3 regions of the Alkalibacillus sp. S2W genome follow, and region 1 is predicted to be linked to each of the others. Evidence: riboswitches for the same ligand, from Rfam matches in the RefSeq annotation. Region 1 holds a riboswitch; each other region holds the start of a gene.
What was found. Region 1 has a riboswitch for S-adenosylmethionine ahead of ACKXGF_RS06095 (5-methyltetrahydropteroyltriglutamate--homocysteine S-methyltransferase). Riboswitches for the same ligand answer to the same signal wherever they lie in the genome.
Positions count from the first base shown of each region.

Region 2: linked by a shared signal. The riboswitch ahead of metK (methionine adenosyltransferase) and the one ahead of ACKXGF_RS06095 (5-methyltetrahydropteroyltriglutamate--homocysteine S-methyltransferase) in region 1 are both predicted to bind S-adenosylmethionine.
Region 3: linked by a shared signal. The riboswitch ahead of ACKXGF_RS10985 (methionine ABC transporter ATP-binding protein) and the one ahead of ACKXGF_RS06095 (5-methyltetrahydropteroyltriglutamate--homocysteine S-methyltransferase) in region 1 are both predicted to bind S-adenosylmethionine.

Region 1 covers NZ_CP177234.1:1,116,871-1,126,787, forward strand. The annotation lists gene ACKXGF_RS06085 (hypothetical protein) at 1-331, shown strand, start outside; gene ACKXGF_RS06090 (PLDc N-terminal domain-containing protein) at 449-658, shown strand; gene ACKXGF_RS06095 (5-methyltetrahydropteroyltriglutamate--homocysteine S-methyltransferase) at 945-2,045, opposite strand; SAM riboswitch class I at 2,142-2,239, opposite strand; gene ACKXGF_RS06100 (SCO family protein) at 2,301-2,894, opposite strand; gene ACKXGF_RS06105 (metallophosphoesterase) at 3,031-3,900, opposite strand; gene fadH (2,4-dienoyl-CoA reductase) at 4,064-4,831, shown strand; gene trhA (PAQR family membrane homeostasis protein TrhA) at 5,188-5,826, opposite strand; gene cbpB (cyclic-di-AMP-binding protein CbpB) at 5,962-6,414, shown strand; gene dapD (2,3,4,5-tetrahydropyridine-2,6-dicarboxylate N-acetyltransferase) at 6,484-7,203, shown strand; gene ACKXGF_RS06130 (N-acetyldiaminopimelate deacetylase) at 7,294-8,409, shown strand; gene ACKXGF_RS06135 (ATPase) at 8,478-8,684, shown strand; gene ACKXGF_RS06140 (DUF2164 domain-containing protein) at 8,863-9,099, opposite strand; gene ACKXGF_RS06145 (S9 family peptidase) at 9,112-9,917, opposite strand, start outside.
Region 2 covers NZ_CP177234.1:1,994,223-2,004,139, forward strand. The annotation lists gene asnB (asparagine synthase (glutamine-hydrolyzing)) at 1-906, opposite strand, end outside; gene metK (methionine adenosyltransferase) at 1,101-2,300, opposite strand; SAM riboswitch class I at 2,516-2,621, opposite strand; gene pckA (phosphoenolpyruvate carboxykinase (ATP)) at 2,823-4,418, shown strand; gene ytkD (RNA deprotection pyrophosphohydrolase) at 4,612-5,085, opposite strand; gene ACKXGF_RS10660 (hypothetical protein) at 5,112-5,675, opposite strand; gene ACKXGF_RS10665 (hydrolase) at 5,918-6,250, opposite strand; gene menC (o-succinylbenzoate synthase) at 6,304-7,422, opposite strand; gene ACKXGF_RS10675 (o-succinylbenzoate--CoA ligase) at 7,427-8,878, opposite strand; gene menB (1,4-dihydroxy-2-naphthoyl-CoA synthase) at 8,983-9,801, opposite strand; gene menH (2-succinyl-6-hydroxy-2,4-cyclohexadiene-1-carboxylate synthase) at 9,814-9,917, opposite strand, start outside.
Region 3 covers NZ_CP177234.1:2,053,735-2,063,651, forward strand. The annotation lists gene ACKXGF_RS10955 (cysteine desulfurase) at 1-233, opposite strand, end outside; gene sufD (Fe-S cluster assembly protein SufD) at 233-1,540, opposite strand; gene sufC (Fe-S cluster assembly ATPase SufC) at 1,560-2,345, opposite strand; gene ACKXGF_RS10970 (hypothetical protein) at 2,841-2,981, opposite strand; gene ACKXGF_RS10975 (MetQ/NlpA family ABC transporter substrate-binding protein) at 3,218-4,057, opposite strand; gene ACKXGF_RS10980 (methionine ABC transporter permease) at 4,115-4,783, opposite strand; gene ACKXGF_RS10985 (methionine ABC transporter ATP-binding protein) at 4,773-5,801, opposite strand; SAM riboswitch class I at 5,886-5,997, opposite strand; SAM riboswitch class I at 6,089-6,197, opposite strand; gene ACKXGF_RS10990 (TlpA family protein disulfide reductase) at 6,295-6,723, shown strand; gene ACKXGF_RS10995 (thioredoxin family protein) at 7,106-7,438, opposite strand; gene ACKXGF_RS11000 (toprim domain-containing protein) at 7,442-7,798, opposite strand; gene gcvH (glycine cleavage system protein GcvH) at 7,877-8,260, opposite strand; gene ACKXGF_RS11010 (arsenate reductase family protein) at 8,331-8,690, opposite strand; gene ACKXGF_RS11015 (acyl-CoA dehydrogenase family protein) at 8,808-9,917, opposite strand, start outside.

The DNA.
Region 1 (9,917 bases):
TTTAACTGCACACTGGCAAGCAATAGGGTTATGGATTGTGTTGATTGGTTGCTTAATTAGTTTGACATATGCTGTTATTGTTCGCTTTTTAAAATTACCAATTAGTTTCAGCTTGCTATACTGGATGAGTATGGCTACTGCTTTTATGTTCGTGTTATTAGCTATATACATATTTAATCATACTGTGATTAATGATGCATCACAAATGCGGCAAGTTGTTTTAACGCTTATAAATGCCAGTTTCTTAGTTGGTACTGCGTTTTTAATTTTAGGGATTATAACCTATTTGTCTGATCGGTTTAAATATAAACAATCATTAAAAGGTAAATGAGCTGGGAAAAGTGTATCATAGAAACCAAATGGTCAAAATAAGCTTTTATTAATAGTCATCAATTATTTCATCTTATCTATATATTTTATATAATTTAGAAAAGAGGGGAGAGGTAAGATGATTTTAGATTTTTCTATTTTCGCTATCATTATATTTTTACTTTTTGGTTTAGGGTTATTAATTTTAAATATCGTAACGAGTATATGGTCGTACCGTGATGCTAAACGTAAAGGTAAAAGTAATGAATATGCTATGATCGTTTTATTTGGTACGTTGTTTTTACCTGTAATGGGGTTCATAGTGTACTTAATCATTCGAAATGATTGATGTTAAAAATGGGATGAGACAAAAGGATACTCAATTGTACAAAAAAGGAATGTATGAAAATCATAATAGTTAATCACTTATGAAGCGGAGGCAAAACACGTAGACGCCTGCGGGAATAGCACGTGTCTCGAGACCCCGCAAGCCATGCTTTTGGGCTGAGGAGGCTCGAGCCGTGCCCGCGGCAAGCGAAGTGTTTTGATGGAGCGTCATTTAAGCAGAAAACCCGAACGATTTAATTAAATCGTTCGGGTTTTACTTTGCATTATTAACTTTTGTCTCAGCTTTATTAGTTCGACCATATGTCATTAGCGAGTTGGACGATATAGCTTAATTTTTCCCATTGTTCTTCTTCAGTTAAATCATTACCATGATGAGTCGAAGCAAATCCACATTGTGGACTTAGGCATAGTTGTTCTTTAGATAGGTAGGAAGAAGCCTCATTCACTTGACTGATTATAAGATCGCGATTTTCTAGCTTGCCACTTTTAGAAGTCAATAATCCTAATACAACCCTCGGGCCATCTTCTGGGATGTGTTTTAAAGGTTCAAACCCGCCTGATCGTTCATCATACTCTAGAAAGAAACCGTCCACTTTTTCATAAGCAAATAATGTTGGGGCAATTAAGTCATAGCCACCTGAAAATGCCCAAGTTGAACGATAGTTACTACGGCATAAGTGTGTCGTGACATACAAATCATCTGGTTTGTGTTCTAAGCTGCCATTGACAACACGTAGCGCTAGATCGATAAGGTATTCACGCGAATATTGCCCATCATTAAATGGGATATCAGGTGCTGATAATCCAGCAATGTAGACATCATCAAATTGTAGGTAACGGACACCAGCATCATAAAATGCTTGAATCGCATCTTGGTAGGCTCGAATAATATCTGCTGCATACGTTTCGATGTCGGAATAGATCGATTCGTTTTGAATACCAGCATTAAAAAATTGATTAGGACTTGGAATGGTTAATTTGGCAACTGCTCGACCATTTACAATTTGGTTTAATGTTTTGAAGTCTTCTATAAAAGGGTGGTTAGGGTTAAAAGAAATACGCCCTGTATTACGAACATCATATCGTTCGGTTTCAGTATCGTTTGCGAATTGGAAGCCTGTTTCAGGTACATATCCCTCCATACCATGGAAATGCTCCATAAAATCTAAATGAAACCAAGTGCGTCGGAATTCGCCATCTGTAACAGCTTCTAATCCAATTTCTATTTGTTTATTAACAATGCGTTCAATTTCTTGATCTTCAACCTGTCGTAATGTCTCTTCATTAATGATGCCTTGCTTATAATCAGAGCGTGCTTGGTGAAGCCTTTCGGGTCTTAATAAACTCCCTACATGGTCAGCTCGAAACGGAACCTGATTTTTTGTCATGGTATATCCTTCGCTTTAAAGTATATGTTTGTAATGGATGTGAATCTCCATAAAAAAAGCCTCTTCCTAAGAAGAGACTCGTACGTGTTTGTTCTCTTCTTATCTTCTAGCGTTTGCTACTGGAATTAGCACAGTGTCAAGAACCTGTTGCTGAAGCTTCAAAGGGCCAGTCCCTCCACTTCTCTTGATAAGAATTGTATGAAATTTATTAAAGCACAACTTACATGATGACAAGACCACTGTCAATCACACTTATTAATTAACTGCTTTCAAGTCTTTAATAATATCATCCATTGCCTCATTGCTTGTACCAGAATAAGTCTTAATGACAGTACCTTCTGGATTAACTAAAGCAAATGATGTACCATGGTTGACTTGACTTTCACCATCCACTTTGGAGACGAGTGTATTGAAAGAATTTGCAGCGAAACTTTCGATTTCATTTTGGGAATAGCCTGTTAGAAAATCCCAATTGCTATAGTCGGCATTATACTTATCACCAAAAGCCTTTAATGTCTCAGGGTCGTCAACTTCAGGATCGACACTAAATGAAACAAAACGAACATCTAAATCTTCTTCAGCTGCTGTTTGTTGTAAACCAGCCATATTACCTGTCATAGGGGGGCATACTGTATTACAACTTGTGAAAATAAAATTAGCAACCCAATATTGTCCTTTGAGGTCTTCTAAGCTGACTGTTTCATTATCTTGATTCGTATATTCGAATGATTTAACTTCGACATCCAGCTCGGCTTCCAGTTCACTGGCTGAACTACCATTACAGGCGACAAGAAATGTCAGAATGCCTATGATGCTAAGTGGGATTACCCATTTAGATCGACTGATCATTTTATCAACTCCATTTATCAATCTTATCCGTTATTAATCACGCATTTAAAATTAATTTATACTTATTTTAACATGTTATAAAATAACGGCGTGTGACAGGAACGTGAATGTTTTTACAATTTCTTGACAAGCCACTTTAAGTGGCATTTAGTGTGATGACATTAATCTCAGGCCGGCAGAGAAACCGAAAAGGAAGCCGAGTCGTTCCTAAGCCGCGTGATGTTAACAAATGTAGTGGGCGCTCACCAATTGTTGTCTTACCTTCGACATATTTTTGCCCGAGAAGTGGTGTAATAATATAACCATAAAACGGAATCTGTACTTGGCCACCGTGGCTATGTCCTGATAATTGTAAGTCGAAGTTATAATCTTTGACTTCATCGGCATAATCTGGTTCGTGACACAAGAGTATGTTGAAAGTGTCTGACTTATCGTCTGGTATTAATTGGTTTAAGCGAGGATCTCCTAGTAATACATCGTCAACACCAGCTAGTAGTATTTGACTCCCATTAAGATTTATATTGTCATAATCATTCTGAAGCAAACTGAAGCCACCTTGGTTCATAACTTCTTTTATTGGGTCTGTTCCATAACCACCATGATCATGATTGCCGTAAATCCAATACTGGCCATGCTTTGCTTTTAGATTCGATAAGATTGAAATCAAATCATTATAACTCGATTGACCTATATGAGAAGGGTTATCAAATAAGTCTCCTGTAAAGACAATTAAATCAGGTGATTCTTGATTGACTTTACGGACAATTTTCTTCATGTCCTCTAATGTTAATTGGAAACCTAAATGTGTATCTGTAATTTGAACAATTTTAAAGTTATTAAATTCATCCGGTAAGCGTTCGGATTCAACCGAGTCTCGTTTGATGGTTAACCAATAAGGCTCGATGTCATGAGCGTAATAATAACCACCATAAGCTGCCCCGATGGAACCAAGTGTACCGAAAGTCGCATTTTTTAAAAATGAACGCCTAGTCATTTTATTCCCCATATTACGCCATCCTTTTTGATTGCTTATCGACATTATAGCACGATTAAGGAATGTTCAAGAGTGATAGCAAGTAGTTTTTGAAAAAAGGACAAATATTCGTTACAATAAATGAAAACGAATGAATATTCATTCATTTTAAAATTTGGGGAAAAGGGTGGTTTGTGTGAAGGATGAAGTAGTCATTGTCACAGGTGGTTCGAATGGAATGGGCAAGTATATGGCCAAGAAGTTTGCTCAAGAAGGTGCGCATGTTGCTATTACGGGTCGAAATGAAGAAAAGTTAACGCAAGCAAAAGAAGAAATTGAAGCGACTGCAACTGGCAATGTTATGGTCGTGCAAATGGATGTGCGCCAGATAGAAGATATCGAGAGAATGGTGGAGGAGGTTCATCATAAATTTGGCCGAATTGATCATCTTGTGAATAACGCAGCAGGTAATTTTATTGCGCCGGCTGAGAAACTGTCTCCAAATGGCTGGAATGCTGTTATTGATATTGTGTTGAACGGTACTTATTATTGTAGTTATACAGTAGGCCATTATTGGATTGAGCATGGTATTAAAGGGACGATCTTAAACATGGTTGCGACTTACGCTTGGGATGCTGGTCCAGGTGTGATTCATTCCGCATCGGCAAAAGCAGGTGTATTAGCCATGACGAGAACGTTAGCTGTGGAATGGGGCCGTCGTTATGGTATTCGGGCAAATGCTATTGCTCCAGGTCCAATTGATCGAACAGGCGGAGCTGATAAACTTTGGGAATCAGAGGAAGCCGCACAACGCACTATTAAATCCGTACCTCTAGAACGTTTAGGGGAACCAGAAGAAATCGGAGAGCTCGCATACTTCATGCTTTCAGATAAGGCGAAATATATGAATGGTGAAGTGATCAAGCTAGATGGTGGTCAATCACTTAATCAATATCCGTTTTAAAGAAAAAGAGGTTAGTACAAAATCTTACGATACAAAGTAAACCCCGAACGATTTATTTTATTTAAATCGTTCGGGGTTTATACTTAAGTGACGCTTCATCAAAACACTTCGCTTGCCGCGGGCACGGCTCGAGCCTCCTCGGCCGAAAAGCATGGCCTGCGGGGTCTCGAGACGCGTGCTGTTCCCGCAGGCGTCTACGTGTTTTGATTCAGCTTTATTACTGCTTATATATAATCGTTTTCAAACATTTCTCTTTTGAATTGTTGATTATTTTTGGTTCCATCCTCTTATTTAGTCATCACTTTATGAGATAACTCTGCTAATTTATTTCATAAATGAAAGAAAGTATTTCAAAATTAAGCGAGGACGACATAGAATAAGATGGTGAAGAAATGAAAGGCGCTTCCTGCAATCACAAATAGATGCCAGACTGCATGGTGATAGGGAAAACCGCGCCACATATAAAATAGGCTTCCAACAGAATATAAAATACCACCAACAATTAAATAAACGAGTCCAGTTGTTGCCATCTCAGTTGCAAGTGGTTCCCATATAAACACAATGAACCAACCAAGAGCGAGGTAAATTAACGTTGAGACGACCATAAACCGGTGGACGAAAAAGATTTTAAAAACAATCCCTAATAACGCCACACCCCAAATGACGCCAAAAAGTGTCCATCCGATTGTTCCCCGAAGCATGACGAGTAGAATCGGCGTATACGTTCCTGCAATAAATAAATAAATCGAGGAATGATCAATAAATAAAAAGATATCCTTCGCTTTACCTTCTTTTAAACTGTGAACAATCGTAGATGATAAATACATGATCAACATAGAAGCGCCGTAAATGGTAACCGAAACCACTTGCCATACATTACCGTGTAATGAGGCATATACAATTAATATAACAAGGCCTGCCAAGCTTAACAAAGCGCCTAGTCCGTGTGTTATAGCATTAACTTTTTCTTCTTTTGGTGTGAATGTGTACGACATCAAAACCCTCATTTCTATTATATTAGTATAGCTGATTTTTTTCCTATGTTAAACAATATCTATTTTCCTTATTTTATGTTAAAATAGTTCTCGGAAAACGAGACCAATCGTTTCGTTTTAATGAGGAGGAAAACCATGTTAGAAGCAAAAGAGTTTGATCTAGCGACAACTCTTGTGAAAGATATGATGGTCGACGCTGAAAAAGTGGCTCACGTTCAAAATAGTAATCCACTAGAGCATGCGTTGTTAGTTCTAACTAAAACAGGTTATAATGCAGTACCTGTTTTAGATTTCCACGGAATATTTGAAGGTGTTATTAGCAAATCAGATATTATTGAAGCGATGTTCGGTTTGGAACGAATTGAGTTGGAGCGTTTAGACTCACAAACCGTCATGGATGTGATGAATGATGAGGCACCACGTTTACACATCAATGACACTCTTGAAGAAGCTTTACACGAATTGATTGATTATAATTTTGTTTGTGTTGTAGATGATGACGAGATTATGCAAGGGATTATCACGCGTCGCCAACTTTTAAAACAATATCGAAATGAGTACTATCAGTCACGCCAAAAAAGTTCTTAAACATCTTGTGAAAACTAAGACCTCTTTGATACATTAAAAGAGTAACTAAATGAAGTGGAGGATCGAAAAATGAATCAAATGGATGCTAATGAAATTATTAATTTTATTTCGAATGCGAAAAAATCAACACCTGTAAAAGTTTATGTGAAAGGTGAAAACCTAGAGCAAGTTAATTTCCATGATGACGTACAAGCGTTTATTACGGGTAACGCTGGCGTATTATTCGGTGAATGGAGCGTTGTGAAAGAAGAATTAGAACAACATGCTTCATCAATTGAAGATTATGTCATCGAAAATGATCGTCGTAACTCAGCGATTCCGACATTAGATATGAAAAATATTAATGCACGTATTGAACCTGGTGCGATTATTCGTGACCAAGTTGAAATCGGTGATGGCGCTGTCATCATGCTTGGTGCCGCGATTAATATTGGTGCAGTCGTAGGAGAAGGCACGATGATCGATATGAATGTCGTCTTAGGCGGTCGTGCGACAGTCGGCAAGAATTGTCATATTGGTGCAGGGTCTGTATTAGCGGGTGTGATCGAGCCACCTTTTGCTCAGCCAGTAGTCGTAGAAGATGGAGCAGTTGTTGGTGCTAACGCCGTGATCTTAGAAGGTGTCACAGTCGGTGAAGGTGCAGTTGTTGCAGCTGGATCGATCGTGACTGAAGATGTACCAGCGAACACAGTTGTTGCAGGTACACCAGCGAAAAAGATCAAAGAGATGGATGCACAAACTCGTGATAAAACAGAAATCAAACAAGAGTTACGTAAGCTAGATAACTAATAGTATTTACTTAGCAGAAGCGGAATTGACTTAATAAGCAATTCCGCTTTTCTTACATATGATAGAGGTAATGAAAGGTTGAATAGGTTTATGACAGATGAAAAATGGATTGAAATACGCCGTGAATTACACCAAATACCTGAATTAGGGTTTCAAGAAGTTAAGACACAACAGTATTTGCGCGAATATATTGAAACATTACCACAAGATTTCCTCACTGTGACGCCTTGGGAAACGGGTTTATTTGTGTTTGTCGAAGGGACAGTAGGAAGTCAAACGATTGCCTACCGTACTGATATAGATGGTTTGCCAATCAAAGAAGAGACGGGTTTTTCATTTGAATCGATCCACGATGGGCAAATGCATGCATGTGGCCATGACTTACATATGACCATTGCACTTGGTGCTCTTACGGAGTTAGTTCATCATCGACCTGAAGCGAATGTCTTATTCTTATTCCAGCCAGCTGAAGAAGGACCAGGTGGAGCAGAACCGATGTTGGCGAGTGAACCGATGAAACAATATGCGCCGGATTTTGTGTTTGCATTACACGTCGATCCTAAACGTGAAGTTGGTTATGTCGCTTCAAAACCTGGATTATTATTCGCTAACACGAGCGAACTGTTTATTGATTTTCATGGTAAAGGAGGTCATGCAGCATACCCGCATGAGACACGTGATATGATGATGGCAGCTAGTGCTTTTAACGTTCAATTACAACAAGTGGTTGGTCGCATGGTTGATCCCCTTAAATCTGCCGTTGTAACGTTAGGCAAGATGGAAGCAGGCACAGTACAAAACATTATCCCTGAGCATGCTCGAGTAGAAGGGACGATCCGTACCACTGATGCCGAAACGATGAATGTTGCGAAACAGTCAATTGAGCAGATGCTAAAAGGAATTGAGACACGTTATGGATGTGAGACGACTGTAGATTATGGTGCGAATTATTATATGGTTAATAATAATGGTGATTATGTTGAACGATTTAAGCAAGCAATCGAGAAGACAAATGTTACTTATGCTGAAGCGAATGCAGCTATGACAGGGGAAGATTTTGGCTATATGTTGAAAGAACTTCCAGGTTTTATGTTTTGGTTAGGTATTGATTCAGAATCAGGTTTGCATACGAGCCGATTGAATCCGAATGAAGATGCGATTGGTATTGGTATTGAAGCGATTGTGGCGATGATTCGTGAAGGATGAAGCAAGGTTAGATCTTTAGAATTGCTTTTTTGATTAGTTAAATTCATTTGATTATTAGAGGTGGTTTTGTGAATAAATCCTTTTGGGTACCTTTAGTGGTATCGTTTGGTAGCATCATATTATTGTATCTATTAGGTTTTATTGCTGAAATCGAATCACTTATGTTCAAACTTTCTTTATCATATACTGAGATCTCGTTATTACCCATTTTGATTGGAATCATATTAGGATTCCTGAGTGAGCGGATGATGAAATTAAAAATTAAAGCGGATTAATTATTTGTCCTAAAATAACACTGATAGGCTAATGTCTTCATGACACAAGGCAAAAGAAAAGGAGGAAACTGCGAATACATTTTCCTCCTTTTATACTAGGTCACTTATTTAAGCTGAATCAGAATTTTCATCGAGTCGGTGACTGATACCATCGAGTTAAATTGACTGCCATTTTATATTATCTTAGTGGTCGTTCTAAAGAGCTTATATCTTCATCAAGGTTCACAATTTTTTGTTCGACGATTTGTCTCGCGTCATGAACACCTTGATTATAATAATAAGGCGCGATTTGTTCGGTGAGCCATGCATACATATTTTCTGCAGCTAAATCACCTAGTTCTTCTCCGCGTTCCTCGTAAAAATAAACCTTAATCTCGTCTATTATCTTGTCTTTCATAAATGCTGGTTCTTTCATAAAATCCATCTCCTATAAATGTTCATCTAAAAACGTTTTGATAGCCTGATATCCTTTTATTTGGTTAGTACGTTTAGTGAATCCATGCCCTTCATCTTCAAAAACAAGGTATTCTACTGGTACATCGTTTTTCTTGACTTCAGCGACAATTTCGTCCGATTCGATCTTGAGCACACGTGGGTCATTGGCACCTTGTAACACAATTAATGGTTTATGAATGTGATCGGCATGAAATAGTGGTGAAATGCTTCTAATATAGTCATTTTCGTGATAAGGATCACCAATTTTCTTATAGAGTGCTTGACGGCCAGACTCCCACCACGCTGGTATTTCTTTTAACGTTCGTTCCCAATTTGATACACCGAAGATATCTACACCGACTTTAAATGAGTCTGGTTGGAAGGCCAATGCTGCAAGGACCATATAACCACCATAACTTCCACCCATGATGCCAATTCTCTCCTCATCAATTCGCCCAGTAGAAATTAAATATTTTTTGGCTTCAATACAGTCTTGTAAGTCAATTTCACCATGTTGCTTATCAGCAGCTTTATAGAACGATTTCCCGTAGCCTGAACTTCCACGATTATTAACGGCCATAACTGCATAGCCCTGATTGACTAAATATTGGACCATTGGAACATAATCAGTTGTTGACTGCCCACCTGGACCACCATGAACGAGTACTAGGGCAGGGGCTTTCTCATCTTTGTTTAAATAGGGCTCATAATAAACAGCAGGGATCGTTAAACCGTCAAAAGATTGATAACGAACAATGTCAGCTTTAACTAATTCTTCAGATTGGATATCAGGGTGCT
Region 2 (9,917 bases), 880 kb from region 1:
CTGTGCCACATCAATTTCAGAGTACCCTTCTCGCTCAAACCCAACTGAAAAAGTTTTGATATTAGGATTTAATTCCTTTGCCATTGCGACAATTATGGTAGAGTCAATGCCCCCTGATAAAAATGACCCAACTGGTACGTCACTTCTCATATGAACATTCACTGAATCAAACATGACATCTCTTATTTGCTTCATTAGTTTTTTCTTTTCTGTCTGAACTGGTGTGAATCGAGCATGAAAGTACCTTTTGAATACTGGTTCGTCACCAGGCTTCATTTTAAACGAATGACCTGGCTCCACTTTATGAATACCTTCTGTCATCGTCTTTGGCTCAGGTACAAATTGAAAGCTTAGATAATGTTGTAAACTTTCTGCATCGACGACCTGCTGCTCCATTGCTAAACCGATACTCTTCTTCTCAGATGAAAAATAAACCCCTTCTTTTTGTCGGCTGTAGAATAATGGTTTAATTCCAAATTCATCTCTTGCTCCTACTAAGAGCTCTTCTTCTTTATCCCAGATTAAAATAGCGAACATCCCACGCAAATACTTAAATGCTTCTTCACCGTATTTCGCATACATGGCCAAGATTACTTCCGTATCCGAATTTGTGGAAAACACATAACCGTCATTAATCAGATCAGTTCTTAATTCCACATAATTATAAATTTCACCGTTATAAACGATCCAATAACGATCATTTTCGTAAGGTAGCGGTTGGTGACCGCCCTCAAGATCAATAATACTTAACCGTCTAAATGCAAATGATATGTATTCATCAAAATAAAAACCTTCATCATCAGGTCCACGGTTGGTAATTATGTCATTCTGTTGTTTAATAAAATCCTTAGCTTGTTCAGTTAATTCAGTTTCTTCGTTTCTAATGAATCCAATGAAGCCACACATGCTGCAATCCTCTCTTCCGTCAATAATTAGAACAATTATACAACCGCAGTCTTACCACCCTTGTTAAAACTTACTAAATTGTTCCTGTTATAACTGACGGATTTCTGTGCATTTAGGTTTCATTGCAGACACACAAATTGGCAAAAGACTTAAAAAAGCTACCAAACTTAAGTTTGATAGCTTAAACCAATAACCTATTGATGGATTTTTGATTTTAATGTTTCGACTCGATCGGTTCTCTCCCAAGTGAAATCTTCATCTAAGCGGCCAAAATGACCGTAAGCTGCCGTTCGCTTATAAATCGGACGACGGAGATCTAACATTTTTATTATACCTGCCGGGCGTAAATCAAACGTATCGCGCACGGCTTCGACTAATTTCTCTTCTGAAACTTGACCTGTTCCAAACGTATCAACAGCAATTGACACTGGTTGAGCCACACCAATCGCATAAGCTAATTGAACTTCACATTGATCAGCAAGTCCAGCTGCGACAATATTTTTCGCCACATAACGTGCCGCATAAGCCGCTGATCGGTCCACTTTAGTCGCGTCTTTACCACTAAAGGCACCGCCACCATGACGAGCATAACCCCCATAGGTATCGACAATGATTTTACGTCCTGTCAGTCCAGCATCACCTTGAGGACCTCCGATGACAAATCGACCTGTTGGGTTAATGAAGAATTTCGTCTTATCATCAATTAAGTTCTCTGATACAACAGGCTTAATCACATGTTCATTTAAATCGGCTTTAATTTGTTCGAGGTCAATTTCAGGATGGTGTTGTGTTGAAATGACAATCGTATCGACACGTTCTGCTTCTCCATTTTCATCATATTCCACAGTTACTTGTGTCTTACCATCTGGTCGTAAATATGGGATTAATTCAGTTTTTCTGACATCTGCCATTCGTTTGGATAGTTTATGAGCTAATGAAATGGGCAGTGGCATTAATTCTTTCGTCTCGTTGCTAGCGTAACCAAACATTAAACCTTGGTCACCAGCACCTATAGACTCAATTTCTTCATCTGACATTTGACCTTCCCGTTTTTCATAAGCCTCATCAACCCCTTGGGCAATATCAGCCGACTGTTCATCAATCGATGTTAATACAGCACATGTTTCATAATCAAAGCCATATTTAGCACGCGTATAACCAATATCTTTTACTGTATCACGCACAATCGTCGGAATATCGACATAGGTTGATGTTGAGATTTCACCTGATACTAAGACTAGTCCTGTTGTGATCGTCGTTTCACAGGCGACGCGTGCATTGGGATCACGAGAAACGATTTCATCTAAAATCGCATCGGAAATTTGGTCAGACATTTTGTCAGGATGGCCTTCTGTCACAGATTCAGATGTAAAGAGACGACGTTGTTTCGTCATAACTAGAGATCCTCCTCATTTGTTTAATGGAACGGATTTCATACCCTTTGTACAAAGCATGGGTTCACTTCATGGTTCCTTTATAGTTTTGCTTTATTTTCGATAATCGGCTCTGTTAGAATAAAGTTAATTCATAGTTTCAATACAAACAAACCTTATACCAATAAAAAAACCTTTCCCAATTTAGACAAGGGAAAGGTATGTATAGCCTTTCGCTCTTATCGTCCAAGGGTCCCCTTGCATCAGGATGAGCACCTGTCACAAATGTGATGGTTGCCGAGCTTCATCGGGCCTGTTCCCTCCACTTACTCTGGATAAGAGAAATACCGTTTACTGCTATATCATAACGTGAGGCTTATTTCGTGTCAACTTTTGACACCTTCATTTAGTAATGGCAAGATTTCACTAAAATCCGTGTAAAAATTTTATAAATAGTGTGGTTTAATTTATAAAATGTGTTATACTAATAACGAATTATGTCATATACATAAATACATATTTTATATAAAGGGTGATCTGGTAATGAAAACTATTGAAGCTGATACACTGGTATCACAATTATCAAACGCTAATCAGACGGATAAAAATTTATCCATTGCGGAACTAGTTGAAAATATTTTAGCACGTGATGAAGGAATTTTAACCTCAACTGGTGCCATCAGAGCAACAACTGGCCATTATACTGGTCGCTCACCCAAGGATAAATTCATCGTTGAAGATGAAGAGACGAAAGATCGCATCGATTGGGGCGAGGTTAATCAACCTATAGACGAAAGCGTATTTAATAATCTTTTGCATAAAGTGACGGATTATTTAGCTGAACGTGACCAACTATTTTCCTTTAAAGGATTTGCTGGAGCCGATGAAAAACATCGCCTTCCCATTGAAGTGATCACAGAATTTGCTTGGCATAATTTGTTTGCTAATCAGATGTTCATTCGTCCAAGTGCTGAGGAATTATCAGAGCATGAAACCAAATTCTCGGTTATTTCTGCTCCACACTTTAAAGCGGACCCAGAAACGGATGGAACAAATTCAGAAACTTTTATTATTGTTTCCTTCAAGCATCGAATTGTTTTAATTGGTGGAACAGAATATGCTGGTGAAATTAAGAAATCGATTTTCTCCGTGATGAACTATATGTTACCCGAGAAACAAAATGTTTTACCGATGCATTGCTCCGCCAATGTTGGTGAAGAAGGCGATGTTGCTTTATTTTTCGGCCTATCAGGGACAGGAAAAACAACCTTATCTGCTGATGAGAACCGTCGTTTAATCGGTGATGATGAACACGGTTGGTCACAAAGCGGCGTTTTCAATATTGAAGGTGGTTGTTACGCCAAGACGGTTAACTTATCAGCTGACAAAGAACCGCAAATTTATAATGCGATTCGATTTGGAGCCGTATTAGAAAATGTCATGATTGATGCGAAAACTCGTTTACCAGATTATGATGATACGAATTTAACGGAAAATACTCGCGCGGCATATGCCATTGACCATATCGACAATATTGTTGAACCAAGTATTGCAGGTCACCCTAACACTATTATTTTCTTAACGGCAGATGCATTCGGTGTGTTACCTCCAATCAGTAAATTAACAAAAGAACAAGCTATGTATCACTTTTTAAGTGGTTATACGAGTAAGTTAGCTGGTACTGAACGCGGTATTACTGAACCACAGGCAACATTCTCAGCTTGCTTTGGATCACCTTTCTTGCCACTACCTGCTGCAAATTATGCTAAAATGTTAGGCGAGAAGATTGACCAACATGATGTGCAAGTTTTCCTAGTTAACACAGGCTGGACTGGTGGAGCTTATGGCGACGGTGAGCGCATGAAATTAAGCCATACACGAGCTATGGTGCATGCAGCACTCGAAGGCGAGTTAAATAATGTCGATTACATCCAAGATGACATTTTCGGTTTATACATGCCAACTACTTGTCCTGGCGTTCCTAGTGATGTTCTTAACCCTAAGAAAACATGGAACAATGACGAAGCATACGAAGCGAAAGCTCAGGAATTAGCGGTTAACTTCCACGATAACTTCAAACAATTCAATTATGTGACGAAAGACATCGCAGAAGCAGGCCCTACATTTAAACACTCATAAATGATTCAACTTGATCCGAACGAATTCTTTCAAGAGTTCGTTCGGATTTTTATGTCCTGATATGAAGATGGTACATGCTAAATGCCTTTTCCATTGAGTGACACGATTTTTCCATCGATTTCAATAAACTCACCATCACGAATAAATCACATAAAAAAGGTGGAATTGTTTAACGCGAACAATTCCACCTTGCTTATGATAAAAAGCGTTTATTGACTTCTTCTAAAGAAATTTTCAATACCTGATCTTTCATCATAAAACTATACTGTTTATTCTTCTTTACATTCTTCGGTAATTCGTCTAATAATACAGGGCCTTCCGTTTCAAAATAATGCTTTCGCTCATCTAATGAATGGACATCAGCGAAGTATACATTTTTTACAATATCTCCACCTTTACCATCAACATAATATTGTCCGATAAACGTTAATGTTGAAATAACGCCACCCGTTTCTTCGTAAACTTCACGTTTAGCTGCGTCTTCAGCTGTTTCACCTGGTTCCACTTTGCCACCAGGAAACTCTATTCCACGGTCACGGTGTTGTGTTAATAACCATTTATTTTGATAACGAGCAATGACCCATACATGCTTTGCACTATTCGAAAACGGCATCTGACCCTTAACGAATTTTACGGTATTATTATAATAATCCTTAAAAACTTCCACTGGAACACGGTCCTTTATCTCTTTTCTTATTCGTACTGTATATCCATTATATACGGTTGACCGCTATCCTTCAATTGAAGTTCAAACTTAATTGTATATTCTCCATCAAGCTCAGTTTGATTTGTTTGTGTAATAAGAATGTTTCCATCTTCTGTTGTTTCTTGTTCATAATCTTCGGCAATTTGAAACCATGCTGGTGTTTCCGTTGGGATGATATAAAGGTTACCATCGCGTTCTTCGTAATAACGATCCACGAATTTGTCAACTACTTCCGGTTCTGCTAAATCACTGAAGCTTTCTTTATATGCTTTCATTGAGTCATAGTTTTTCACTTCATATTGACTACTAGTATCTTGAATCAATTGATCCATGAAACTGCTCGTTGCTTGAACAACTTCACCTTTACTCAATTGTGGATTTTCTTTGTTTGCTAATTTAACTTCGCCACGTTCACGTTCCTCAAAATTTATATTTGATTGTTCTGAACTTTGGTATTGACTTGGTGCTGCATTAAGTTGTGAATATGAAAAAGGAATAAGTACGAGTAATGCTATGCTTACAACTGCTAGTCCAACGAATGAACGTTTCATTTTGTCATCACCTTTCTTTTTGCTGCTTACGCTCATATTATCTTTATGCTCTGTTTTCCTTTTTAATGACCGTATGAAACATAAAAGTCACAAAAGATTATCAATCACGCCATTTAGCTCTGATAATATCCATAATCATCCACCAACCTAGGCCTAGGTCAAATAAAATAAGCAAGTCCACATGTTATATGCGAACTTACTTCATTAGACGGTTCATTTCCTATTTTCGTTTCACTTTAAAATTAATCATCTTCAATTCGATCAAATTGATCAAAAAAAGACATCGATTCGATATGCTGTTTCGTTTCATGGTCACCTAGGTTATAAAGCATTTTATAACCTTTCATCATGTAATAATCATAAGCATCATTCTCTTCATCACGATGATATTCTTTAAAAGGTAACGTCGCTCGGAACGCAGTAGCATCTTCCGCACCTTTCAGTTCATCAAAACACTCACGCAACGAGATGATCTCATCTGGGTTTCCATAAATGACAAAATCATCATTATTACCTGCCTTCGCTTCTGAAATTTCACCAGATTCAATACTGACATAAAATTTTCGACGATCCATCAAACCACCTCATATCTTAATGTTAGTCGGTGGTTAAAAATTATACATTCAAACTATAATTGTTGAGTCGTTTTCATATCGAAATCGAACTGTCTGACCGTTAATTTCTCCAACCGTTTTTGATCGACTTGGACACCAATGCCTGGTTTAGTTGGCAATTCAACTAGTCCATCTGTCACTTTAAACGGTTGCTTAATAATATCGTGTTCCCAGTATCGCTCTGATTCTGATAAATCACCAGGTAATTTGAATTGTTCCAGTGAGGCCAAAATGACATTATGAGCTCTACCAATTCCCGTTTCTAACATACCCCCACACCACAGCGGCATATTCGCAACTTTAGCGTACTCATGAATCATCTTAGCGACTTCATACCCACCAACTCGTCCTAATTTCACATTAATCGTGTCCGCAGCATCTAACTCAATTGCCTGAAAAGCGTCATGTTCTGAAGTAATGGATTCATCTAGACAAATTCGTGTTTTCATTTCCTTTTTCAATTGGTGGTGATAATAAAAGTCATCTTGTCGAAATGGTTGTTCGATCATATGTAAATTAAGATCATCAAGTTTCGTTAAATGAAGCATATCTTCTGGTTCATAAATACCGTTACCATCAAACATAATAGGCAGATCACCTAGTAATTCTTTCGCTTGTTCAATGGTCTCACGTTCCTGCCCTTTTTGGACTTTTAACTTATACCTTTTATAGCCTTTTTTCATGTAAGTTTTCACTTGTGATGCTAAATCATCGGTTAAGGACAGGACCACGCCACTTTCTACATGGTTGTAAGTACCGCCAATTATATCTTTAAGTGGTTTGTTGAGTTGTTTAGCATATAAATCCCACATAGCTGTTTCAATACCAGCTTTGGCCATTTGATGACCCTGAATACCACTTAACGTACGATGAACTTGATTTGGGTGATCTATTTGCGCTTTTTGAATAACAGGTAGGATAAAATGCTTTAACATATCCCATGCTGTTGTCGTCGTTTCTGGTGTATAAAATGGATCAGCAAAAGCAACACATTCCCCATAACCTACATGACCGTCGTGATCATATACTTCAATGATTAACGTATCACGGGTGACAACTAGGCCGTTAGCCGTCTGAAAGGGTTGCTTCAACTTCATCGCAACCTGCCTAACGGTAACCTCTTTTATATTCATAGGATCACTCCTCTAAACGTGCTTGTAATTGATGGCGTAATAATTTCTTAGCTGCGTTTCTGGGTAATTCATCTGTTTTGTACCAAGCTTTAGGGACTTTATAATTTGCTAAATGGTTTTGACAATAAGTCGTTAATTCCTGTTCATCAATTGGTTCACGTTCAACAATAAAAGCCACAGGGACTTCTCCCCAGCGCTCACTCTTCTGACCAACCACACCAGCATCGGCGATATGCGGATAACCTTTTAACACACTTTCAATTTCAGCTGGATAAACATTTTCTCCACCTGAGATAATTAAATCCTTGCGTCTGTCCACGACATAAAGAAAACCGTCTTCATCAAAATAACCTAAATCACCTGTTTTAAGCCACCCATTATGCAGTTTAGCTGCGGTTTCATCAGGTCGTTTATAATAACCTTTTGTGACACTAGGTCCGTGAACGACAATTTCGCCCACTTGTTGAGCAGGTAATGACTCATCATCTTGAACAATGTCCAGTTGATTAGGAAATAACGGTTTGCCAGCAGAACCTAGTTTGTCGAAGGCATTCTGATCGTCAAGGGTGCAAAATTGTGAGGCTGTTTCTGTCATGCCGTAAGTTTGATAGACAGGAACACGCTTATCCTTAGCTCGAGTTAATAGCGGTTTAGGCGCAGGGCCACCACCTAACAGCATACAACGGAATTGTTCAGGGTAATAATCGTCTCCTAATCGTTCCAGCAATTGATCTAACATGACCGATACGACAGACATAATCGTTACACCCTGATTCATGATATCGTTATGGATCGCTTCAACATCAAATGATTCGTGTAAATGAAGCGGAATCCCATAAATGACACTGCGATAAACGATAGATAAACCACCCACGTGAAACATCGGTAAGCTTAATAACCAGCGATCATGGGCATACAGGCCTAAGTTAAGCGCTGAGCCATTCGCGTTCCACCAATGATTCCCATACGTTAGTTCCACACCCTTTGGTTGTCCCGTTGTCCCAGACGTGTAAATTACATGGGATAGGTCATCTAAGTCTATGCTATGACTTTTTTGCTTCAGTGGCTGATCAAGATTCCCGCTATGGATGTCAATTATGTTCAAGTCACCCTCAACTAAGTTTTCATAGCGTTGATCTAAAATGACAGCTGATACGTCGCCATCTTGTAGCTGAAAGGCAATTTCTGCTGATGACAGGCGAATATTCATGAGAAAGCTGACAGCGCCGATAAGATTCAAAGCATGAATGGTAACAAGGAATCGATAATGATTGGGTGAAATTACTGCGACATGGTCGCCTGACTTAATACTTTCTTGTTTTAATTGTGATGCCATTGATTTGGCATGGTGATAAAGTTGTGAAAAGGAATAGGTTGTGCCATCTGGTAACTTCACCGCGTCCGTATGTGGTGATAAATCAGCGCGTTTCTCCAACCAGTTGATCATCGTCGTCATAGAGCATGTTCCTTTCTTAATTATGTATAAACTAAAGAAAGAAGGTTGGTATCAAACGATTATTCATTTGATACCAACCAACTTGTTTGACTTCATTTAGCGACTTAAGGGAAACGTGGGAACTGATCGAAGTCAGGTTTACGCTTCTCTTTGAATGCGTCGCGACCTTCTTTTGCTTCTTCTGTTGTGTAATATAGTAGTGTTGCGTCGCCACCCATTTGTTGCAGGCCAGCTAAACCATCTGTGTCTGCATTAAATGAAGCTTTTAAGAAACGAAGGGCTGTTGGTGATTTTTCTAGCATTTCGTTACACCACTGAATCGTTTCTTCTTCAAGCTTATCTACAGGTGCGACTGTGTTAACAAGTCCCATCTCACGCGCTTCTTCAGCACCGTATTGACGGCATAAATACCAAATTTCACGGGCTTTCTTATGGCCAACGATGCGAGCCAGTAAACCTGCACCATATCCAGCATCGAAGCTACCAACTTTCGGACCTGTTTGTCCAAATACAGCATTATCAGCAGCAATCGTTAAATCACAGACAACGTGTAACACATGTCCGCCACCAATCGCATAACCCGATACCATGGCTACAACTGGTTTCGGAATAGTACGAATTAAACGTTGTAAGTCTAGTACATTTAAACGTGGAATTTCATCTGTCCCTACATAGCCACCATGGCCTCGTACAGATTGGTCACCACCTGCACAAAATGCTTTTTCACCTTCACCAGCTAATACAATAACCCCAATATTTGAATTATCGCGTGCGCGAGCAAACGCATCGATTAATTCTTGTACTGTTAACGGGGTAAAAGCATTGCGTTTTTCTGGACGGTTGATCGTAATCTTCGCAATTCCATTATACGTTTCATACTTAATTTCTTCGTAATCGCGTTCTTTAGTCCATGCAACTGCCATTATGTAACCTCCTTAGATTGAATCAGATTTAGTTAAAAACTCACTTACTATTTTACCAAAAATTTTGGGACTTTCCAGATATACAGCATGACCTGTTTTAGAAATTTTTCGAAATT
Region 3 (9,917 bases), 940 kb from region 1:
AAGTCTTTTACTTTTTTACGTGCACCTTCATAACCATCAGTTGCATAAGAACCTAACGTATGCACACCACGATGAACGTTTGAGTTGTATTGTTTGTAATAATTGTCTACTGCGTCAATCACTTGCTGCGGCTTTTGAGATGTTGCAGCACTGTCTAAATAAACGAGTGGATGATCATTGACGTGTTGATCTAGAATCGGAAAATCACGACGAACATGATCTAAAATCGCCATTAGTATACTTTCCCTTCGATCACTTCACGCAATTGAGATTGAACAGTTTCAATCGGAATCTCACGCACAACAGGTGCTAAGAAGCCATGAATGACTAGACGTTCAGCTTCTTGTTGACTAATACCACGACTCATCAAGTAGTATAGTTGAATTGGATCAACACGACCTACTGACGCTGCGTGACCTGCTGTTACATCATCTTCATCAATTAAAAGAATTGGGTTTGCGTCACCGCGAGAACCTTCTGAAAGCATGAGCACACGTGATTCTTGCTCAGCATTTGCTTTCGTCGCGCCATTTTCAACTTTACCAATACCATTAAAGATAGATGCTGAGTTATCTTTCATAACACCATGTTGTAAGATATAGCCTTCTGAAGCTTGGCCCCAGTGGCGAATATTAGCTGTGAAGTCTTGTTTTTGATTGCCACGTCCTACACTAACTGCTTTAGCATGTGATAAAGAATTATCACCAACTAAGTTAGTCACGTTCTCAGAAAGCGTATGACCATCATTCATTTGACCTAATGCCCACTCTAATGTTGCATCACGTTCAACATGACCGCGACGGTTAACATATGATGTGGTTCCTTGAGCAAAGTTATCAACTGCGCCATAAGAAACTTTAGCGCCGTCTAACGCAAATACTTCACTTACAATATTTGCAACGGTTTCTGTTTCATCATTATTAGACACATAGTTTTCAACGTATGTCACTTGGCTATGCTGGTCAGCAACAAGTAATACGTGATTGAATAAGGCTGCGTGATCATCTTCTTGCCAGAATATGACTTGAATTGGTTCTTCAATCACAACATTCTTTGGTACGTATAAGAAGATACCACTGTTCATGAGTGCTGCATGGCGAGCTGTTAATTTGTTTTCATCAACTGAAACGCCATCTTGCATGAAGTATTTCTGTACTAAATCACCATGTTCGTGCATAGCTGTGAAAATGTCTTCGAAAATAACGCCTTTTTCTTTTAACTCATCTGATAATTTCGCATAAGCGACGTTGTTATTACGAACAACAATCAGATTACGTTCTTCGACATGATCACCTAATAGCACACTAATTTTTTCTGGAAGTTCATCGAAACTTTTAATATCAGCGCCTGAAACATCATGTTCAAAGTCTGTGAAATTCCAGTTTTTAATACGTGTTTTTTCAGGGTTTGGCATTGGTAAGTCATCTGCCAAATCAATTGCTTTTTGTCTTATATCTTTAAACCAGTCTGGTTCATTACGTTTACCAGAATAATTAGCTACATATTCCTTGTCATAAGGTAATTGTGTATCGACTGCCATTCGTTACCCTCCTATCGTATTACGCTTCTTGGCCAACTGTTTCGTCATCGATGCCTAGTTCTTCTTTAATCCAGTCATAACCTTCAGATTCTAGACGGTGAGCTAGCTCTGGACCACCTGACTTCACAATACGACCTTGCATCATAACGTGTACATGATCTGGTGTAATGTAATCAAGTAGACGCTGGTAGTGAGTGATGATTAAGCAACCAAAGTTATCGCTACGCATTTCGTTGATTCCTTTTGAAACAACTTTAAGTGCGTCAATGTCTAGACCTGAGTCAATCTCATCTAAGATTGCAATAGCTGGTTGTAACATCATTAATTGTAAGATTTCGTTACGCTTTTTCTCACCACCTGAGAAGCCTTCGTTAAGGTAACGTTGTGCCATATTTTTATCGATTTCTAATGTATCTAACTTACTGTCCATTTCTTTAATGAACTGCATAAGTGGAATTTCATCGCCTTCTTCGCGCTGAGAATTAATTGAAGAACGTAAGAAGTCAGATGTTGTTACACCACTGATTTCACTTGGGTATTGCATTGCTAAGAATAGACCAGCTTGTGCACGTTCGTCTACTTCCATTTCTAGTACGTCTTCACCATCTAAATAAATTTCACCTTTTGTGATTTCGTATTTAGGGTGTCCCATAACTGCACTTGCTAGTGTTGATTTACCTGTTCCGTTTGGTCCCATGACCGCGTGGAATTCGCCGCCTTTAATAGTAAGGTTTACACCTTTTAAAATTTCTTCACCCTCAATTTCAACGTGAAGATCTTTGATTTCTAAAGTTGATCCTGCCATTTGAATACCTCCAGTTCATTATTTCGAGTCTGGTCATTCTCAATTTATTCTCATTGTTAGTTTATAACATTTCTAAATTATTATCAACTCTCACATATAGAATAACCATATAAACACTCACTCTATCATTATAATAAAAAACAATTACTTTTTAAACGTATAGCTATTTTATAGCTATGTTAAAGTATAATGTTGATTTTCAAATGACGTAGCACTGAGTTGTTGAGTTGTGAGGAGCGAAGGTGGCGACTCCTGCGGGAATAGCACGAGTCTCGAGACCCCACAGGAAGCGATTTCCTTCCGAGGAGGCTCGAGCCGTGCCCGCGGAAAGCGTCCACCGATAGCGGATCACAATATCAACAACGGACTTTAATAGAGCCATTTTGATAAAAATCTTTAACTAAACTAAAAATAAAAACCCCCACCTTCGATTTATGTAAGGTGGGGTGCACTAAAGGGTTATTTTGTTATTTCAATCTTACTTTAATTAATATTTTAGCGGTGAATCATGCGATCCACATCAGATATCATTTTCTGTGATTGTTGATATTCTTGTTCACGACGACGTTCCACAGCCAGTTGGTTTTCTAATTTACGGCTGTACTCTTCATAACCTATTCCGTGTGACTGTTGCATCGCTTTCTCCATATCACTTGTGTAATTCAAATCACTCTGTAAAATGACTAAATCATCCTTTCAATTTGTTTACGTTATTAATCATAACACGCTCACTTAGAAAGCAAAAATAGCATTTATCCCCAATATAATACGTAAATAAGAGTGTGAACACATCTGTTATGTTCACACTCTTATCTTTTAATAAATCGTATTAATAGCTTATTAATAAAGCCAAATGCTCAAAATTTGCTTTTTTATTCACTTACAGGTACAACCGCTCCATTGTATTCTTCTTCCATAAAGGATTGAATTTCATCAGAACGTAGCACTTCTACAAGTGTCTGTAATGCTTCAGAATTTTTATCTTCAGAACGGGCCGCAATGACGTTAACATACGGCGCGTCTGTATCTTCAATGATTAAAGAATCTTCAGTTGGATTTAGATCGCCTTCAATCGCATAATTCGTGTTAATTGCTACTAAAGCATCTTCTTCTCGCTTATAGTTTTCAACTAAGAAGCCTGCTTCAATGCTTGCATCAAAGTTTAAATTCTTAGGATTTTCGACGACATCGTCGATTTCTGCTTTATCAGGGTCAACTTCTGGATCAATTTTTATTAAATCATGTTTTTGTAATAATGAAAGAATTCGTCCATGGTCAGCAACTGAACGACTCATGATGACGTCAGTTCCTTCTTCTACATTGCTAATATCATCAATATTTTTAGAATAAATTCCCATCGGCTCAATATGAATGCCACCAAGATTTACGAAATCATAACCTGCTTGTTCTTTTTGATCCTCTAAATAAGGAATGTGCTGAAAGTAGTTCGCGTCTAATGTCCCATCTGCTAACGCTTCGTTCGGTAATATATAGTCTTGGAATGTTTCAATTGTTAATTCAATACCTTCTTCTTCAAGAAGTGGTTTCGCTTCTTCTAAGACTTCTGTGTGTGGCACTGGTGTAGCACCAACTGTTAATTCAACCGGTCCATCACTGTCACCACTTCCGCCACCTTCAGCTTCTCCTGTTCCACAAGCTGCTAATACGGCTACTAATAATAATGACGTTACAAATAAAATACCTTTTTTCATGATAAAACTCCCCTTTAATTTTTTATTTTATATCATAACGAGTAGAACACTCATTAATTACCGATGATCAATTCGTTTCGAGATCCAATCACCAACAAATTGGAAAATGAAGACAATGATAACTATAAAGATAGTAGACGCTAGCACGACGTCAGTATTACGTCGTTGGAATCCTTCCATGTAAGCAAGATCCCCTAAGCCTCCAGCACCAATCACACCAGCCATGGCGGTATAACTGATTAACGCAATTGCTGTAACGGTGATGCCAGAAATAAGCGCTGGCATAGATTCTGGAAGCAACACTTTGAAAATAATCGTTCGTGTTTTAGCTCCCATTGCTTTGGCCGCTTCAATCACACCTTTATCGACTTCTTTTAAACCAATCTCAACAAGCCGTGCATAGAACGGTGCTGAACCAACAATTAGTGCTGGTAATGCGGCATTCGGCCCACGAATCGTACCAATTAAAAAGTCCGTGAACGGAAATAAGAGTAATATTAAAATGATAAACGGAATCGCACGAGATACGTTCACGATGATTGCGACAATTGAATTCAATGGTTTGTTTTCCCATAGATTCCCTTTATTCGTTAAATAAAGCAATAACCCTAGTAGGATTCCTAGAATAAATGTGCCTAATACTGAAATAAATGTCATATATAAGGTCTCATAAGTAGCAACCCACATCTTATCCATTTCGACGTTTGGAAATATATTAGTCAACATAATCGATCACCTCAATTCCCACGCCAGTTGTCTCAACGTAATTCATCACGTCTTCAATCGTTTCTGGCTCTCCTTGAAATTCAACATAAAGTGTGCCATAAGCACCTTCTTGAGTCGGTGAGATCGACCCTTGTAAGATATTAACGTTAATATCAAATTGCTTCGACACATCGCTGATTAATGCCCGTTTCGCATTATGCCCAACAAAGTGTAACTTCACTACTTTGGAACGATCATCTGATGTAATAAAGTCCTTTAACTCTTCCACTGACCCTTCTTGAGGATTTAATTGTTGAACAAATCGCTTCGTCGTTTTCGATTGCGGGTTCATAAAGACATCTAAAACATCACCCTGTTCAACCACATGTCCTTGCTCCATCACGGCTACACGATGACAAATCTTTTGAATGACATGCATCTCATGCGTAATGAGAATAATCGTTAAATCGAGCTTTTCATTAATCGAAACGAGTAATTCTAAAATGTCATCCGTTGTCTCAGGATCGAGAGCTGATGTGGCTTCATCACATAACAATACTTTCGGGTCGTTCGCAAGTGACCTAGCAATCCCTACACGTTGCTTCTGACCACCACTTAATTGAGAAGGATAAGAATTTTCACGTCCTTTAAGCCCCACTAATTCGATGAGCTCAAGCACTTTTTCTTCACGATCAGCCTTTGGCACACCTGCTATTTCTAATGGAAATGCAATATTCTCAAAAACCGTTCGTGACCATAGTAAGTTAAAATGTTGAAAAATCATCCCGATTTTCTGCCGTTCAAGACGTAATTGCGCCTTACTGAGATCCGTCATATCTTGACCATTTAAAATAATTTCACCATCTGTCGGATCTTCTAGGCGATTGATTAATCGGACAAATGTACTCTTTCCTGCACCGCTATAACCAATCACCCCGTATATATCACCTTTTTCAATATCGATGGATACATCATCAACGGCTTGTACGGTTTGATCTTTTGTTTTAAAGGTTTTAGACAAATTATTGATCTTTATCACAGTTATGACCTCCTTGCTGCCAAAATAAAAAACCTTTCTGCTCCAATAAGAGAACAGAAAGGTTTGACGAATTAACCAATTGTTCTCTTATCTTTCAAAGCAAAATATGCTTTGAAGGAATTAGCACCTATCATGCCTCATACATGACGGTTGCTGGGTTTCGCAGGGCCTGTCCCTCCACCTCTCTTGATAAGAGATTTTAATGCATTATTCTTTTTATACGTTAATCTGTTAATGTGTTAATCACAAAAAAACTTTCTTGTAAGAACAAGAAAGAGGTTTACTCGATCTTATCTTACAATGCTTTCACATTGCAGGAATTAGCACCAATCATGTACGCTACATGACGGTTGCCGGGCTTCACAGGGCCTTTCCCTCCGCCTCTCTGGATAAGAAGTTTGTTATTCAACTTGCGATAAATTGTATGTTAGCATAGGAATAGATAATCGTCAAATACAACTTCAAAGAAAATTTCAATAAAAGGATGATGAAGATGAAAGCACCAACATTTGAATTGCCTTATTTAGATAACCCTGATCAAACGTTTAACCTTAGTGATGTAATAGGTGAAAAAGTGATCGTTCTCACTTTTTGGGCATCATGGTGTCCAGACTGTGCACGCGACTTGCCGAAAAAAGAACAGTTTTATAAGACGATGCGGCATAATAATATTGAAATGATGACAATCAATGTAACTGGCCGCGAACGTGATATGTCTGAAGCGCATAAATTCCAAGAACAATTTTTAACTCAGCCAGTCCTACAGGATCGTGGTCGAGAAATTTACGATTTATATCAAGGTGATGGTGTCCCGACAACCATTGTGATCGATTTAGATGGTAATATTGTCGGTCACTTCGGCGATAAAGACGACTTTGTTGAAGTCATTAAAATCATTGGCGATTACTTCCCAGCTCAATAAATCATTAAAAGCCCCGAACTTATCAGGTGAGTTCGGGGCTTTTAACGTTTAAGCTTTTATAGTTTTATTTTAATTTGATGTTGAGTTATAATCTCTTAGTTGTTGAATTGTGAGTAGCGTTGGTGTCGACATTAGTCTTCTGGGTCGTCGATGTTATAGTGCGTGTCTCGAGACCCCGCTGTGATACAGTGATACAGCGAAAAAGGCGCATGATACAGCGCAATTGGCGCTCTATACAGCGAAATCTCTCCATTATACAGCGAAACCATCGCTTGATACAGCGAAACCCCAACACATACAGCGAAACTAAACTATACACCGATAGCGGATCACAATTTCAACAACGGACTTTATCAAAGTTTATTGAATAACAATAACAGTTTTACGTTTGTTGCGTCTCTTCTTTAACTAAATAAGGTCCCATCTCTTTCAATAAATACGGTACAGAATTAAACGTATAAAGTCGCTCAACCGCTTCACCTTGTTTTACCACAAGCAAACAAGGCACACTTGTTATATTAAACTCTTGCATAAATTCTGGTGCAAGCGTCGCATTTAATTCATAAAACTTCTCATCTTCTAACGTATCTTCAATATAACGCAACATCCGTTTAGCCACTTTACACGTGCCACAAAATGGACTATTCACAAATAACAAATGATGCTGCTTTTTATTAACGATAAACTGGGCCTGTTTGCCATTTACTTCTTGCATAATTTATGACCCCTTTAAGTATTTTACCTTAACTTTAAAATTAGCTGCTTGTAAAATAGAGGCTACCACATGTTCAGGTGTATCTTCAACTTGACGGTACTGAGTTTCCGTAAATAAATTCTCTGCATGAGATAACTCTTGATTCAACTGCTTCCGTAATTTCCGGCCAGGTTCATCTTCATCGGTAAAAATATAAACTTCTCGGTCTAATAAATCATAGTTTTCAATCAGTTCATCTAAAGCGTAAACGCCAATCGTACCAAACGTACAAAGAATATCTTCTTCTTGCTCTAAGACGCGCTTGAGTTTATAACGATCTTGTTTACCTTCTACAATAATTAAACGAGATAATGATTCCATCTTATTCACCTAAATTTGTTCTGAGTTAGAAAAGACTGATCTCGTGATGAAGATCAGTCTTTAAAACGATTTATTTAATTATTCATCATCTACCATTTGTTGATAAGCATCAGCATCCATAAGCTTGTCCAAGTCCGTTTTATCTGATACTTCAACAACAACCATCCACGCTTGATCATGTGGTGATTCGTTGACTAGTTCTGGACTATCTTCTAGCTCTTCATTGACTTCAACCACTTTACCAGAAACAGGTGCGTATAATTCTGAAACTGTTTTAACTGATTCAACACTGCCAAATGGTTGATCTAATGTTAGTTCATCGCCTTCTTCTGGTAATTCAACGAATACAATATCGCCAAGCTCATCTTGGGCGAATTCTGTAATACCAATGCGTACACGGCCACCTTCATCTTTCACCCATTCGTGTTCTTCTGAATATAAATATTCTTTCGGTAAACTCATGCGATCCCCTCCAAAATTTCAAAATCATAATTTTATCATACAATAAAGTTAACTATTATGCATTAACAAGTTATGAATTCCACGTTTCATCAAATGTATCTTCATTAAACCCGACTGTGACTTGTTGACCATCTGTTACAATTGGTCGTTTAATCAACATGCCATCTGACGCTAATAACTCAATTTGTTCGTCTTCAGACATGGATGGTAAACGTTCTTTCAAATTAAGCTCGCGATATTTCTTACCTGAGGTGTTGAAAAATTTCTTAGTTGGTAAGTCACTACGTTCAATAACCTGTTTTAATTCTGTTTGATTTGGTGGATTGTCCACAATATGTACTGAATCGTACTCCAGGTTATGTTCATCTAACCATTTAAGTGCTTTTCGGCATGTACCACATTTAGGATACTGATAGACCGTTAAACTCATGTGATTCCCCTCCTTAATCATTCTCATACATTTTAACATGAACAGTTATTAAAATTGATAATTTTGCATAAGCAATCCGCATGGTCATGACCATGCGGATTAGCTTGAACAAACTAATTATACAACGTATTTCTCTTCTTCAACTAATTGTGAGGCAATTTCACGTTTCTTCGCAATCACATTCACATGGTCACGACGCGTTAATTTGCGTAAAGCAGAAAGCATCATGCGAAGGTTATCGCCTTCTTCTACAGCAATTAACGTTTCTTTTGCGTGTGCTTCAATGTCATTCAATGTTTCTTCGACAAAAACTTGCGTGTATAGAAGTTTTTGACGAGCTTGGGCTTCACCATCTTTTTCAATTGCTTTTTCAGTACGTAGCACAGCAGACTCCATATTATAAATATCTGCTGCAATATCAGCAATATTAGACAGTAACTCTTGCTCATTTTCTAGTTTATCTTGATATTTCTGAGCCGCAATTCCAGCAGCTAATAAACCAATCTTCTTCGCATTACCGACAAGATATTTCTCTTGAGCTAATGCTTCATCACCTGGCGTTTCAGGCATCATTGACATTAACTCATTTTGTAAATTCGTTGCTTTTTCTAGTAATGGAAGTTCACCTTTCATCGCTTTCTTCATGAACGTTCCAGGTACGATCATGCGGTTGATTTCATTTGTACCTTCGAAAATACGATTGATACGTGAATCACGATAAATGCGCTCCACTTCATATTCTTGCATAAAGCCGTAACCACCGTGAATCTGTACCGCTTCATCGGCTGCGAAATCAAGTAGTTCAGTTGCCGTATATTTATTCATGGAACATTCGATCGCGTATTCTGCAATCCCTTTCGCAACTTCTGACCCGTCATTTAACTCTTCTTTTGATAACTGACCGAGTCGAGATTCGAATAAACCAACTGTACGGTAAACTGCACTTTCATTGGCATAAGTTTTCGTTGCGACACTTGCTAATTTTTCTTGAATTAGTGGGAAGCTTGAAATTGGTGTTTGGAACTGTTTACGTTCGTTCGCATAACTTGCCGCTAGCTCGAGTGCGCGTTTTGCACTACCAACACCACCGATTGCTAGTTTATAACGACCGACGTTTAAAATATTAAACGCAATCACATGACCGCGACCAATTTCGCCTAAAACGTTTTCGACTGGTACTTCAGCATCTTCTAATACTAATGTACGCGTTGAAGATGATTTGATCCC